Regions from separate parts of the Legionella stuttgartensis genome, predicted to be linked through region 3. Evidence: riboswitches for the same ligand, from Rfam matches in the RefSeq annotation. Region 3 holds a riboswitch; each other region holds the start of a gene.

Region 1 (4,411 bases), on a different contig from region 3:
CTGCGCACACTAACATCGCAAAACCACCAGTAATAATAAACCAACTTCCAAGATAAATGGTCGATGCCATGCTGAAATATTTACGAAGCCAAATACCTAAGTAGTTGCCAACAATAATATTTAATCCATTAATAATAAAAATAATCCCGTACGCCAAAGGTGAAAAACCAAATTGCTCAATAATAATATAGGACGAATTAATCACTGAAAGCATTACCGCTGCAAAACTAAACATCATAATAAAAGAACCACTCCAGAGAGTCGGAGATGGAATAATCTCTTGATAGGCTTTAATTACTTTTTTAACAATAAAAGGTTCTTGAGGCTGGGTCCAAAATGGTGATTCAAATAATCCTTTACGGGATTGCAGCAAGAGTGTTATCCCAATCACAGCCATCAATATAAAATTAGCCTGCCAGCTATAATAGGTAAAAATCAGCGAACCCAGTACCGGAGCAAGGATGGGCGATAGTGAAACAATCATCGAAACATAGGACAGAACCTTGGCACGCTCAACTGTATCATCAAAGTCTCGAGAGATTGAAAAAGCAATTAAATTTGCACAGCATAAAGCAAATCCCTGTAACGCACGCCCCAAAATGAGTACATAGATATTCGGCGCAAAAGCGCAGATTAAACTGGCAAGAACAGCAAGAACTAAACTTCCAGGTAACAAACGACGTCGTCCAAAATGATCGATCAATGGTCCCCAAACGAGTTGGGTCACCCCAAAAACAAACAGATAAATACTTAAGGTTAATTGACTTAAGCTATGCGTGGTACCAAAAAAATTGGTGATATAAGGCAACGATGGTTGATAAAGATCAAAGGTAAGTAACGAAAAGGCTGATAATAAGCCAATAAGCAAAATCGAAGTTCGTGGTTGGGACATAATATTCATTTTAAAAAAAGCAGCGGGCCATTATAGTAAAATCTATTTATTTTTGCTCTAGGTTTAAGGAAAAAGTTGGAATTTTCATCACGATTTTATTGAGTAAGCGATTCCGGACGACTATTAAGTGAGTATTTCCTTCTCTCATTGAGGGAAGAAGGTGCCCAGAGCCTACCCTCTCCCCAAAATTGGGAGAGGGAAAATCTTGATTAACCTTTACGAATCAGGTAATTGCTCCCTGCGTGGATTACTTTCTTCATCCGATTGTCTTCTTCTGGGTTAGGTTGACATGCTTTAAACGAATCTTTTAATGAGGCCACACTAATAGGCAAAACTGGACGACTATCCGTTTCTAAATATCCATCTTTATTCTTGAAAATAGTAAACTGATCGGTTGCAAATTCTTGACACTCGCTTAACGTTTCATCCTGACAAATCGAAAATTTAATCGTTCGTTCAACACGATAAGACTCTCCCACTTCATCTGCAAACACCATATCACCATATACTACGCTATGACGGGTTCCACAAAAATAATAGCCATACTTATATTGACCATTCTCAGTAATATCAGTGCGAATATACCGGCCATCTCCTTGGGTGAGACCATTGAGTGTCACAATATGCCGTACCTCCTCTTTGGGGGCGCTTTCTGCAATTGCCACACCAGTTAGAGCCAATCCCATGATTAATAAAGCAATTCTTTTCATTTTTTATTCCTTATCTGAAAAAAACATCCTCAAGGAACGTGTCTTTAAGGATTAATAACCTACTCAAAAGTCAATTCGGAGGAAAAATTTTTACCAAACTGACATCGCGTTCCCATTATGCTAAGAAAAAATTCATTTGAACAGATAAAAAAATATTGCTTTTTAATCAATAGGAAAACAAATTGTTCGCAATAATACGAAACCAGATGCTATTCCAAATATCCTGGGCAGAAATCGGGCAAAAAGGAGAGTGCAAATGTGATATAAAATTTTATATTGGAAGTACTTAAAATTGATTTACGTACTTCCAATTCACTCAAGAAGATAGCTTACTTAAACACCATTACCTACATTATTAGAATGGGTATTCAGATGAGCATGGCAATCCTTGATAAATAATAAGGTGCCATTATCTGGAGCACAATCTTGGGCGGCTGTGCTTATATCAGGAATATCTACAGACGCACCCGCTTCCCAACAAGAATATGTATTTTTCACACTAAGAGCTGAACATAAAACAACACAGCATTCCCAAATATACCTTTGGTATTAGGCTCTTTCATGCTAGAATAATTTTTGTACATTGGGGGTGCCAGTTATGGCTGAGAGGATGAAACCAACCCTTTGAACCTGATCTCATTCGGCTGAGCGGAGGAAAATGTGTCTATTGTTATGCTCTCAGGTATGATCGCTTTTATTACTTCTTTTATTGGTTTATTGCCACAAATTGTCAAATCATTAAAAACTCGATCCACTCAGGATCTTTCCATGATCATGCTAATTAATTACCTTATTTGTTCTGTGGCTTGGATTATTTATGGAAGTAGTACCGATTCCTTTTTTGTAATCAGCTCCAATGTGGTGGGTTTAATTGTCAGTTTGCTGCTTATCTTATTAAAAAGACATTATGATACACGATGTAATTAATTTAACAGGCTATCAATCTATTTTATGCCTCAATGGAAATTTACCTGACTCATCTTTTTTCGCTGCGATGAATTTGCCCATTATCGCAGCTGATGGTGCCGCAAACAGTTTATTTGAACTTGGAATTAATCCACAGTTAATCACTGGGGACTTAGATTCTGTCCGACCAGCGCTCCTGAAAAACCACCCTTTTCTTCATATACCGGATCAAAACAGTAGTGATTACCAAAAAGCTTTGGGCTATTTAAAAGACCATAATTTATTACCAGCAATTGTGGTTGGGATAAATGGGGGCCATTTGGATCATATACTCAATAACATGAATATCTTTATGGAAACCAACTGTCTTTTATATGCTCCACCTATAAGGGGTTTTGTGCTTAACAAACAATCCAAAATAAATCTGTCATTGCCAGTACATACAAAAATTTCATTAATGGGAATACCAGAAGCAACCCTCTCTTCATTAGGTCTGCATTGGGAGCTCAATGACACTCCTCTTTCCTTTCCAGGGCAAACCTCATGCTTTAATCGAACTCAAGCACCTGAAATCGTTTTGGAGGTTCATCATGGTTCTGTTTTAGTTTTAATTTATGAACAAATGATTGATGATGCAGCGCTATCTGCCCGATAGACTCCATATCAATATTGTCCAATCGCCACACATCATGTAAAATTTTAATTTACTACAATAGAGCAACGCTCACCTTTAGTGATTAAAGTGACGATACTGTCTTTGGTGAGAACTTGGGAACCGCATAAAACATCGGGTCCAAATGCGGAATTTTTTCTAAATCCAAACACATATTCTTTATTTACAGGTCCTTTTCCTTCATAAGATTTTCCTCGAGACCCTGCTTTTTTACCATCCACAGTAAATCCTAATGCAGCAGCTGTTTTTTCATTCGTTTTGACATGCACGCGAATCGTATCATGGGCAATGGCTTGAATTGAAAATGAAAGGATGACAAGGCCACTCAAATTTTTTATGGTATTTCTTATCATAATAAACACTCCTTGTTTATGAACTTTTAATATACCTCATTTAATGAGTTAAGTTATAGATAAAATATTTACGGCATCTCTTTCATGCTTTTTCTAATTAAAGAACTGTTCCTCAAAAAAAACAAATATTCTTATCTTTCAATAAAGAATAATGAATCCTTAAAAGACATTCTTGAATTCCAACCTAGATACACTATGATAAATATATGAACGATATGAGTATTTTTTTATTAATTTGTAATGCTTGTAATCCCATAAAATCTAAAGGTAAATAGCAATATATGCCCAATAAGTTAAGGATTTAATTATGTTAGCTAGGTTAAGATTTTTTAAAAGTCGTGTCCCTGCAAATGAGGTATATTCTACCATACATGATGTTCACGCCTCACACAGACCTAGCCTTCTATCTGGAAGTTTATCTGGCACTCTTTGGCGTCATGATAGTGTCGAGAAAACATTAATTAAGGTAACCACTGCCAGTGAATATTTAGATTTACAAAAATCGGCAATGAGAAATTTCGAGCGTTGGAAAAAATTAAAAGCAGAAATCAACGCTTCATTTGAACCAAGAGTGCAAGTCGAATATCAGGATTGGGGTACGGCCACATTAAATGCAACTAAACACCAGGCAGTAATTTATAGCGTATTAAATATGGCGAACTCTCGCTATCCCGGAGGTGCTGTATTAGAAGGTGGGAGCGCCCAAGAAGAAAATATGTGGCATCGAAGCTCATGCTTACTTTCACTTATTGATAAAATAGTCACATTAGATAAACAAACCAACCTTTTTGTATATACTGAAGAAGGCACGGCGTTAGTCGAAGCCAGAAAAAAAATGACCCAAAGAGAGCGAGATATTCTAAAAGAACGTGCCCCT
Region 2 (4,411 bases), on a different contig from region 3:
CTGGATCAGAATCGTTATCAAACAGTTTATGCAAAATACGAAGGATCTGTTGCTGCTCCCACAGCGGGTTTGCATTTTGATGAGCTTGTATTATCCAGCATACGTTCAAGAGGAGTTTCTGTAGCCTATCTTACTTTGCATGTAGGAGCAGGGACATTTAGACCAGTTCGTTGTGATAATATCAAAGATCATAAAATGCATAGTGAGCGCTTTACAATTAGCCCTGAATTATGTGAGGCAGTGCATGCCACAAAAGCTGCAGGAAATCGAGTAATTGCCGTAGGTACAACCGCTTTGCGTAGTCTTGAAAGTGCTGTACAAAATGGAATACTAACTCCATGTAGCAAAGACACAGATATCTTTATTTACCCAGGATATGAGTTTAAGATTTGCGATGGATTAATGACTAATTTTCACTTGCCTGAGTCTACTTTATTAATGCTCGTTTCAGCGTTTATTGGCCATAAACAAGCAATGATGCTTTACCAAGAAGCAATTGAAAAAGGATACAGGTTTTTTAGTTATGGTGACACCAGTTTATTGCTATAAATCAGGAGATCAGGAATGTTGGCTGCAATACAAAATTTTATACCTGTTTTAACTTCTGAAGCAGGTTTGTGTCTTACAACGGCAAATTGGCAAGAGGCAAAGGTTACTGCAGCATCCTATTCATTAGAAAGTTTGTTGTATAAGCCTGGTCGGGATGTACTTCAAAAAATATCTGATTTAGCGAATTATTTGGCATGTCCTGGGATGATGGTAATTAATGCCTCATCACTCATTGCTAATAAAGAAAAAGTTTATGTTCTTAAGTCTCCGTACGATGGTTCTCGAGTCAAATTGACCTCGTGGGAACTCATCGAACTGATTCAGCATCTTAAACCTAATGTAGTACTCTTACCCAAAAATATCATGCGCGATTTCCCGCAAATTTGGGATAATTGGGATGAGAAAATTGTCCCTTTTATTCATAGTGATGATTTCGAAAAGCACGCAGTTATTAAACCACATGGGGTTTATTTTAAGATTTTAAATGAGCCTAATTGGGTTCAATTAGAACAATGGTCCCATATCCCTCGTTATGTAGTGGGGTATTTTGATGCTGAGTTAATCCAACGTTTGCGTCATCTGGAAATAGGATTTATTGAAACGGATGAGCCAGCCCAAGCCGCAATGCAAGGAAGAGTGTATAGTAATACAGGCACTGTGGATCTAATGGATGCAAAAACAGCGATGCAATTTGAACTGATCGATGCGAATTGTGTTTGCCCTACGTGTTCGCAACAATTTACTCGCGCTTATTTGCATCATTTATTGAACCATACTCCTTTGCTATGTCAGCGATTTTTGATTCAGCATAATGTGTTTTATGTGCAGAATTATGGGGTGAGTTGAGGATTTTTTTACCCTCATCCTAGCCCCCTCCCATAAATGGGAGAGGGGCATGCGGTATTCTTTCCATGCATGGAGGGAGCAATTTTCCTCCCTTCTCCCCCTGGGGGAGAAGGGACTCGTCAGAGCGGATGAGAGGCCTCTTATAATATTTGACAGTTTTTCCCATACCAGCTAGCATTACGGGCAATTTGATGGCGCGGGGTGTCGTGATAAACGTCTGAGAAATACCCGTTGAACTTGATCTGGTTCATACCAGCGTAAGAACGCCTTAAATCTGTATTCGTTTTTTGAGCAGTTAATCTCTTAGAGTACTCTGTACCGTATGGTGGGGTAGTCTTTATAAGTTATTCACGGTTCGCAGAATGCAGATTCATTTCTTCTATTAAGTCTTAACGCGATATCTTTAGCCATCCTATTTTATTAATTAATACAAGGAGCTATGGCATGAGCGCGTTATCTACGAGAACTACCCTATTACTTAATTGGTATGCGAACCCTTATCATACCCCCATTTTTGTGGCCCATGCATTAGGCTATTATCAACAAGAAGGTATAAAACTCGCGATTTTAGAGCCCAGCGATCCAAGCGATGTGACTGAAATTGTAGGTATGGGCCATGTTGATTTTGGGGTCAAGGCCATGATTCATACCTTAGCGGCTCGCGCAAAAGGTTATCCTGTTACCTCAATTGGTACCTTATTGGATGAGCCTCCTACAGGTCTGATTGCGCTTAAATCCAGTGGCATCAATTCCTTTCAGGATATTGTTGGCAAACGAGTTGGTTACATTGGGGAGTTTGGTAAAATCATTATCGATAATTTGGCAACGTTAGCGGGAATTGAGCCTTCCAGTTATGAAACAGTTCGCATTGGCATGAATGTTACTGATGCGATTTGTCGTGACATTGTTGATACAGGCATTGGTTTTATTAATTTTCAAAAAGTTGAATTAGAGCATTTACGAGGCGAAACGGTATTTCTGCGTATCGATCAGCTTGCTGGCTTAGGTTGCTGCTGCTTTTGTTCCATTCAATTTATTGTGCCAGAACGCATGTTAAAACAACCTGAAATTCTTAAAGGATTTCTCAATGCTACTCAACGTGGAGCTGCCTTTACCACCGAAAATCCAGATGAAGCCTATGAACTTTTATGTAGGGCAAAACCTCAATTAAGAACCCCTATGTATCATACAATTTTCATCCGTAGTTTACCTTTTTTCTCGCGGACACTTTTAAATGTGGAACGTGATTGGAGTAAAGTAGGGCGTTTCGGCAAGCATTTGGGAATTATCGATGAGTCCTTTGCAGTAAATGCTTGTTATACAAATGAGTTTCTTCCTAAGATGCCTCATTCTGAGCTGGAACCTATTGCGTGTTGTGTTAGTGAGTGAAATTAAGAGCATTGCCTGAATGCAACTGCACTCAGGCTTCCGTCTATTGAGAAAAGTGATTCTAATTAAATGAAAAATGTTGCTGTTGTTGGTGCTGGAATTATGGGGTGTTTATTGGCTTTACGTTTACAAAATGATGGTTGGCAAGTGACATTATTTGAGGCGGAAAGTTTTTTTAATAATTGCAGTAATGCAGCAGCAGGGCTTTTGGCACCCATGTCTGAACTGGATAAAGCGGACCAAGTGATTTTTAATTTGGGAATGGAATCGGTTGACCGCTTATGGGAGTCCATTCTAAATCAATTAGCTGACCCCGTGTATTTTCGCCAAAAAGGATGCCTTGTGGTGCACCATCCTCAAGATAAAGCAGAATGGCAACAATTTAGTGGCAGAATTGTAAATAAATTAAGTGATTCTTGTTATCAGTTACTCACTCAAAATGAACTAAGCCAACTGGAGCCTGAACTGCATCAGTTGAAAATGGCTTATTATTTTCCTAAAGAAGCACAACTTGATAATCAGACCTTGTTGCTGGCACTTAAAAAACATATGTGTCAGTGCGGTGTAATCTGGCGAGATCATACTTTTGTTTCTGGTGTGAGTCCAGGCAAGATAGAAATGGGAGGGAGGTCATATCCATTTGATTTTGTTTTTGATTGCAGGGGGCTTGGGGCGAAAAGTACTTTTCCAAATTTACGTGGGCTTCGTGGAGAACTGCTTTGGCTATATGCACCTGATGTTCAATTAAAAAGACCAATCCGTCTCTTGCATCCACGGTATAATATTTATATTGCACCACGTCCTAATTCTTATTACCTTATCGGTGCCAGCGAATTAGAGACAGAAGATTCCAGTCCCATTTCAGTGCGTACAACACTTGAGTTATTAACTGCGGCATACTATGTGCATCGAGGTTTTGCTGAAGCCCGGGTAATTAAGACTGTGACCCATTGTCGCCCGACTTTAGTGCATCATCAGCCCCGCATAAGATATGCCCCGCAATTTATTGCTGTGAATGGACTTTATCGGCATGGATATTTAATCGCTCCGGCATTAGTAGAGGAAATTCTACGTGGATTAAAGAGCAATCAAAAAGACATTTGTTATCCTGAGCTTTGGGAGGCTTATTCATGATCGTTTATATAAATGATAAACCACTCACTCTTGATTCATCCTGTATCTTACAGGAAATGCTTGAGCAGAGAGTAGGTATTGCCGCACATGTAGCAGTCGCAATAAATAATCAGTTTGTTCCTAAGTATATGTTTTCAAAAACTATATTGTGTGAAGGAGATCGTATTGATTTAATTGTTCCGATGCAAGGAGGATAGGCTATGTGGTATTTAGCAGATAAACCCATAACAAGTCGGTTGCTTTTGGGTACAGCGGGCTATCCATCACTTGAGGTGATGACTGATGCTGTCCGAGCCTCTAAAACCAACGTGATTACGGTGTCTTTAAAACGGCAAATGCCTTGTGATATGGGGGGCGATTTATTTTGGCGAACCATACAGTCTTTGGATTGCAATATACTACCTAATACTGCGGGCTGCCGTGACGCGCAAACTGCGATTACTACAGCCGAAATGGCACGCGAATTATTTCAAACCTCATGGATTAAATTGGA
Region 3 (4,411 bases):
TGGGTCATTTTTTTTCTGGCTTCGACTAACGCCGTGCCTTCTTCAGTATATACAAAAAGGTTGGTTTGTTTATCTAATGTGACTATTTTATCAATAAGTGAAAGTAAGCATGAGCTTCGATGCCACATATTTTCTTCTTGGGCGCTCCCACCTTCTAATACAGCACCTCCGGGATAGCGAGAGTTCGCCATATTTAATACGCTATAAATTACTGCCTGGTGTTTAGTTGCATTTAATGTGGCCGTACCCCAATCCTGATATTCGACTTGCACTCTTGGTTCAAATGAAGCGTTGATTTCTGCTTTTAATTTTTTCCAACGCTCGAAATTTCTCATTGCCGATTTTTGTAAATCTAAATATTCACTGGCAGTGGTTACCTTAATTAATGTTTTCTCGACACTATCATGACGCCAAAGAGTGCCAGATAAACTTCCAGATAGAAGGCTAGGTCTGTGTGAGGCGTGAACATCATGTATGGTAGAATATACCTCATTTGCAGGGACACGACTTTTAAAAAATCTTAACCTAGCTAACATAATTAAATCCTTAACTTATTGGGCATATATTGCTATTTACCTTTAGATTTTATGGGATTACAAGCATTACAAATTAATAAAAAAATACTCATATCGTTCATATATTTATCATAGTGTATCTAGGTTGGAATTCAAGAATGTCTTTTAAGGATTCATTATTCTTTATTGAAAGATAAGAATATTTGTTTTTTTTGAGGAACAGTTCTTTAATTAGAAAAAGCATGAAAGAGATGCCGTAAATATTTTATCTATAACTTAACTCATTAAATGAGGTATATTAAAAGTTCATAAACAAGGAGTGTTTATTATGATAAGAAATACCATAAAAAATTTGAGTGGCCTTGTCATCCTTTCATTTTCAATTCAAGCCATTGCCCATGATACGATTCGCGTGCATGTCAAAACGAATGAAAAAACAGCTGCTGCATTAGGATTTACTGTGGATGGTAAAAAAGCAGGGTCTCGAGGAAAATCTTATGAAGGAAAAGGACCTGTAAATAAAGAATATGTGTTTGGATTTAGAAAAAATTCCGCATTTGGACCCGATGTTTTATGCGGTTCCCAAGTTCTCACCAAAGACAGTATCGTCACTTTAATCACTAAAGGTGAGCGTTGCTCTATTGTAGTAAATTAAAATTTTACATGATGTGTGGCGATTGGACAATATTGATATGGAGTCTATCGGGCAGATAGCGCTGCATCATCAATCATTTGTTCATAAATTAAAACTAAAACAGAACCATGATGAACCTCCAAAACGATTTCAGGTGCTTGAGTTCGATTAAAGCATGAGGTTTGCCCTGGAAAGGAAAGAGGAGTGTCATTGAGCTCCCAATGCAGACCTAATGAAGAGAGGGTTGCTTCTGGTATTCCCATTAATGAAATTTTTGTATGTACTGGCAATGACAGATTTATTTTGGATTGTTTGTTAAGCACAAAACCCCTTATAGGTGGAGCATATAAAAGACAGTTGGTTTCCATAAAGATATTCATGTTATTGAGTATATGATCCAAATGGCCCCCATTTATCCCAACCACAATTGCTGGTAATAAATTATGGTCTTTTAAATAGCCCAAAGCTTTTTGGTAATCACTACTGTTTTGATCCGGTATATGAAGAAAAGGGTGGTTTTTCAGGAGCGCTGGTCGGACAGAATCTAAGTCCCCAGTGATTAACTGTGGATTAATTCCAAGTTCAAATAAACTGTTTGCGGCACCATCAGCTGCGATAATGGGCAAATTCATCGCAGCGAAAAAAGATGAGTCAGGTAAATTTCCATTGAGGCATAAAATAGATTGATAGCCTGTTAAATTAATTACATCGTGTATCATAATGTCTTTTTAATAAGATAAGCAGCAAACTGACAATTAAACCCACCACATTGGAGCTGATTACAAAAAAGGAATCGGTACTACTTCCATAAATAATCCAAGCCACAGAACAAATAAGGTAATTAATTAGCATGATCATGGAAAGATCCTGAGTGGATCGAGTTTTTAATGATTTGACAATTTGTGGCAATAAACCAATAAAAGAAGTAATAAAAGCGATCATACCTGAGAGCATAACAATAGACACATTTTCCTCCGCTCAGCCGAATGAGATCAGGTTCAAAGGGTTGGTTTCATCCTCTCAGCCATAACTGGCACCCCCAATGTACAAAAATTATTCTAGCATGAAAGAGCCTAATACCAAAGGTATATTTGGGAATGCTGTGTTGTTTTATGTTCAGCTCTTAGTGTGAAAAATACATATTCTTGTTGGGAAGCGGGTGCGTCTGTAGATATTCCTGATATAAGCACAGCCGCCCAAGATTGTGCTCCAGATAATGGCACCTTATTATTTATCAAGGATTGCCATGCTCATCTGAATACCCATTCTAATAATGTAGGTAATGGTGTTTAAGTAAGCTATCTTCTTGAGTGAATTGGAAGTACGTAAATCAATTTTAAGTACTTCCAATATAAAATTTTATATCACATTTGCACTCTCCTTTTTGCCCGATTTCTGCCCAGGATATTTGGAATAGCATCTGGTTTCGTATTATTGCGAACAATTTGTTTTCCTATTGATTAAAAAGCAATATTTTTTTATCTGTTCAAATGAATTTTTTCTTAGCATAATGGGAACGCGATGTCAGTTTGGTAAAAATTTTTCCTCCGAATTGACTTTTGAGTAGGTTATTAATCCTTAAAGACACGTTCCTTGAGGATGTTTTTTTCAGATAAGGAATAAAAAATGAAAAGAATTGCTTTATTAATCATGGGATTGGCTCTAACTGGTGTGGCAATTGCAGAAAGCGCCCCCAAAGAGGAGGTACGGCATATTGTGACACTCAATGGTCTCACCCAAGGAGATGGCCGGTATATTCGCACTGATATTACTGAGAATGGTCAATATAAGTATGGCTATTATTTTTGTGGAACCCGTCATAGCGTAGTATATGGTGATATGGTGTTTGCAGATGAAGTGGGAGAGTCTTATCGTGTTGAACGAACGATTAAATTTTCGATTTGTCAGGATGAAACGTTAAGCGAGTGTCAAGAATTTGCAACCGATCAGTTTACTATTTTCAAGAATAAAGATGGATATTTAGAAACGGATAGTCGTCCAGTTTTGCCTATTAGTGTGGCCTCATTAAAAGATTCGTTTAAAGCATGTCAACCTAACCCAGAAGAAGACAATCGGATGAAGAAAGTAATCCACGCAGGGAGCAATTACCTGATTCGTAAAGGTTAATCAAGATTTTCCCTCTCCCAATTTTGGGGAGAGGGTAGGCTCTGGGCACCTTCTTCCCTCAATGAGAGAAGGAAATACTCACTTAATAGTCGTCCGGAATCGCTTACTCAATAAAATCGTGATGAAAATTCCAACTTTTTCCTTAAACCTAGAGCAAAAATAAATAGATTTTACTATAATGGCCCGCTGCTTTTTTTAAAATGAATATTATGTCCCAACCACGAACTTCGATTTTGCTTATTGGCTTATTATCAGCCTTTTCGTTACTTACCTTTGATCTTTATCAACCATCGTTGCCTTATATCACCAATTTTTTTGGTACCACGCATAGCTTAAGTCAATTAACCTTAAGTATTTATCTGTTTGTTTTTGGGGTGACCCAACTCGTTTGGGGACCATTGATCGATCATTTTGGACGACGTCGTTTGTTACCTGGAAGTTTAGTTCTTGCTGTTCTTGCCAGTTTAATCTGCGCTTTTGCGCCGAATATCTATGTACTCATTTTGGGGCGTGCGTTACAGGGATTTGCTTTATGCTGTGCAAATTTAATTGCTTTTTCAATCTCTCGAGACTTTGATGATACAGTTGAGCGTGCCAAGGTTCTGTCCTATGTTTCGATGATTGTTTCACTATCGCCCATCCTTGCTCCGGTACTGGGTTCGCTGATTTTTACCTATTATAGCTGGCAGGCTAATTTTATATTGATGGCTGTGATTGGGATAACACTCTTGCTGCAATCCCGTAAAGGATTATTTGAATCACCATTTTGGACCCAGCCTCAAGAACCTTTTATTGTTAAAAAAGTAATTAAAGCCTATCAAGAGATTATTCCATCTCCGACTCTCTGGAGTGGTTCTTTTATTATGATGTTTAGTTTTGCAGCGGTAATGCTTTCAGTGATTAATTCGTCCTATATTATTATTGAGCAATTTGGTTTTTCACCTTTGGCGTACGGGATTATTTTTATTATTAATGGATTAAATATTATTGTTGGCAACTACTTAGGTATTTGGCTTCGTAAATATTTCAGCATGGCATCGACCATTTATCTTGGAAGTTGGTTTATTATTACTGGTGGTTTTGCGATGTTAGTGTGCGCAGCCTTTTATGAATTCAATCTGTATGCTCTATCTTT

What was found. Region 3 has a riboswitch for thiamine pyrophosphate ahead of ACWTEW_RS13420 (SemiSWEET family sugar transporter). Riboswitches for the same ligand answer to the same signal wherever they lie in the genome.
Region 1: it holds a riboswitch for thiamine pyrophosphate, as region 3 does, so the genes downstream of both, ACWTEW_RS32710 (SemiSWEET family sugar transporter) here and ACWTEW_RS13420 (SemiSWEET family sugar transporter) in region 3, are expected to answer to the same signal.
Region 2: it holds a riboswitch for thiamine pyrophosphate, as region 3 does, so the genes downstream of both, ACWTEW_RS05060 (ABC transporter substrate-binding protein) here and ACWTEW_RS13420 (SemiSWEET family sugar transporter) in region 3, are expected to answer to the same signal.

Annotation. Positions count from the first base shown of each region.
Region 1 is NZ_CDRUHA020000104.1:81,240-85,650, forward strand. It holds gene ACWTEW_RS32695 (multidrug effflux MFS transporter) at 1-892, opposite strand, end outside; gene ACWTEW_RS32700 (hypothetical protein) at 1,102-1,602, opposite strand; gene ACWTEW_RS32705 (hypothetical protein) at 1,936-2,100, opposite strand; TPP riboswitch at 2,178-2,276, shown strand; gene ACWTEW_RS32710 (SemiSWEET family sugar transporter) at 2,263-2,529, shown strand; gene ACWTEW_RS32715 (thiamine diphosphokinase) at 2,510-3,163, shown strand; gene ACWTEW_RS32720 (hypothetical protein) at 3,208-3,534, opposite strand; gene ACWTEW_RS32725 (poly(ADP-ribose) glycohydrolase domain-containing protein) at 3,842-4,411, shown strand, end outside.
Region 2 is NZ_CDRUHA020000011.1:638,237-642,647, forward strand. It holds gene queA (tRNA preQ1(34) S-adenosylmethionine ribosyltransferase-isomerase QueA) at 1-549, shown strand, start outside; gene ACWTEW_RS05055 (queuine tRNA-ribosyltransferase) at 565-1,395, shown strand; TPP riboswitch at 1,583-1,676, shown strand; gene ACWTEW_RS05060 (ABC transporter substrate-binding protein) at 1,840-2,784, shown strand; gene ACWTEW_RS05065 (FAD-dependent oxidoreductase) at 2,854-3,918, shown strand; gene thiS (sulfur carrier protein ThiS) at 3,915-4,115, shown strand; gene ACWTEW_RS05075 (thiazole synthase) at 4,119-4,411, shown strand, end outside.
Region 3 is NZ_CDRUHA020000055.1:81,206-85,616, reverse strand. It holds gene ACWTEW_RS13435 (poly(ADP-ribose) glycohydrolase domain-containing protein) at 1-536, opposite strand, end outside; gene ACWTEW_RS13430 (hypothetical protein) at 844-1,170, shown strand; gene ACWTEW_RS13425 (thiamine diphosphokinase) at 1,215-1,868, opposite strand; gene ACWTEW_RS13420 (SemiSWEET family sugar transporter) at 1,849-2,115, opposite strand; TPP riboswitch at 2,102-2,200, opposite strand; gene ACWTEW_RS13415 (hypothetical protein) at 2,278-2,442, shown strand; gene ACWTEW_RS13410 (hypothetical protein) at 2,776-3,276, shown strand; gene ACWTEW_RS13405 (multidrug effflux MFS transporter) at 3,486-4,411, shown strand, end outside.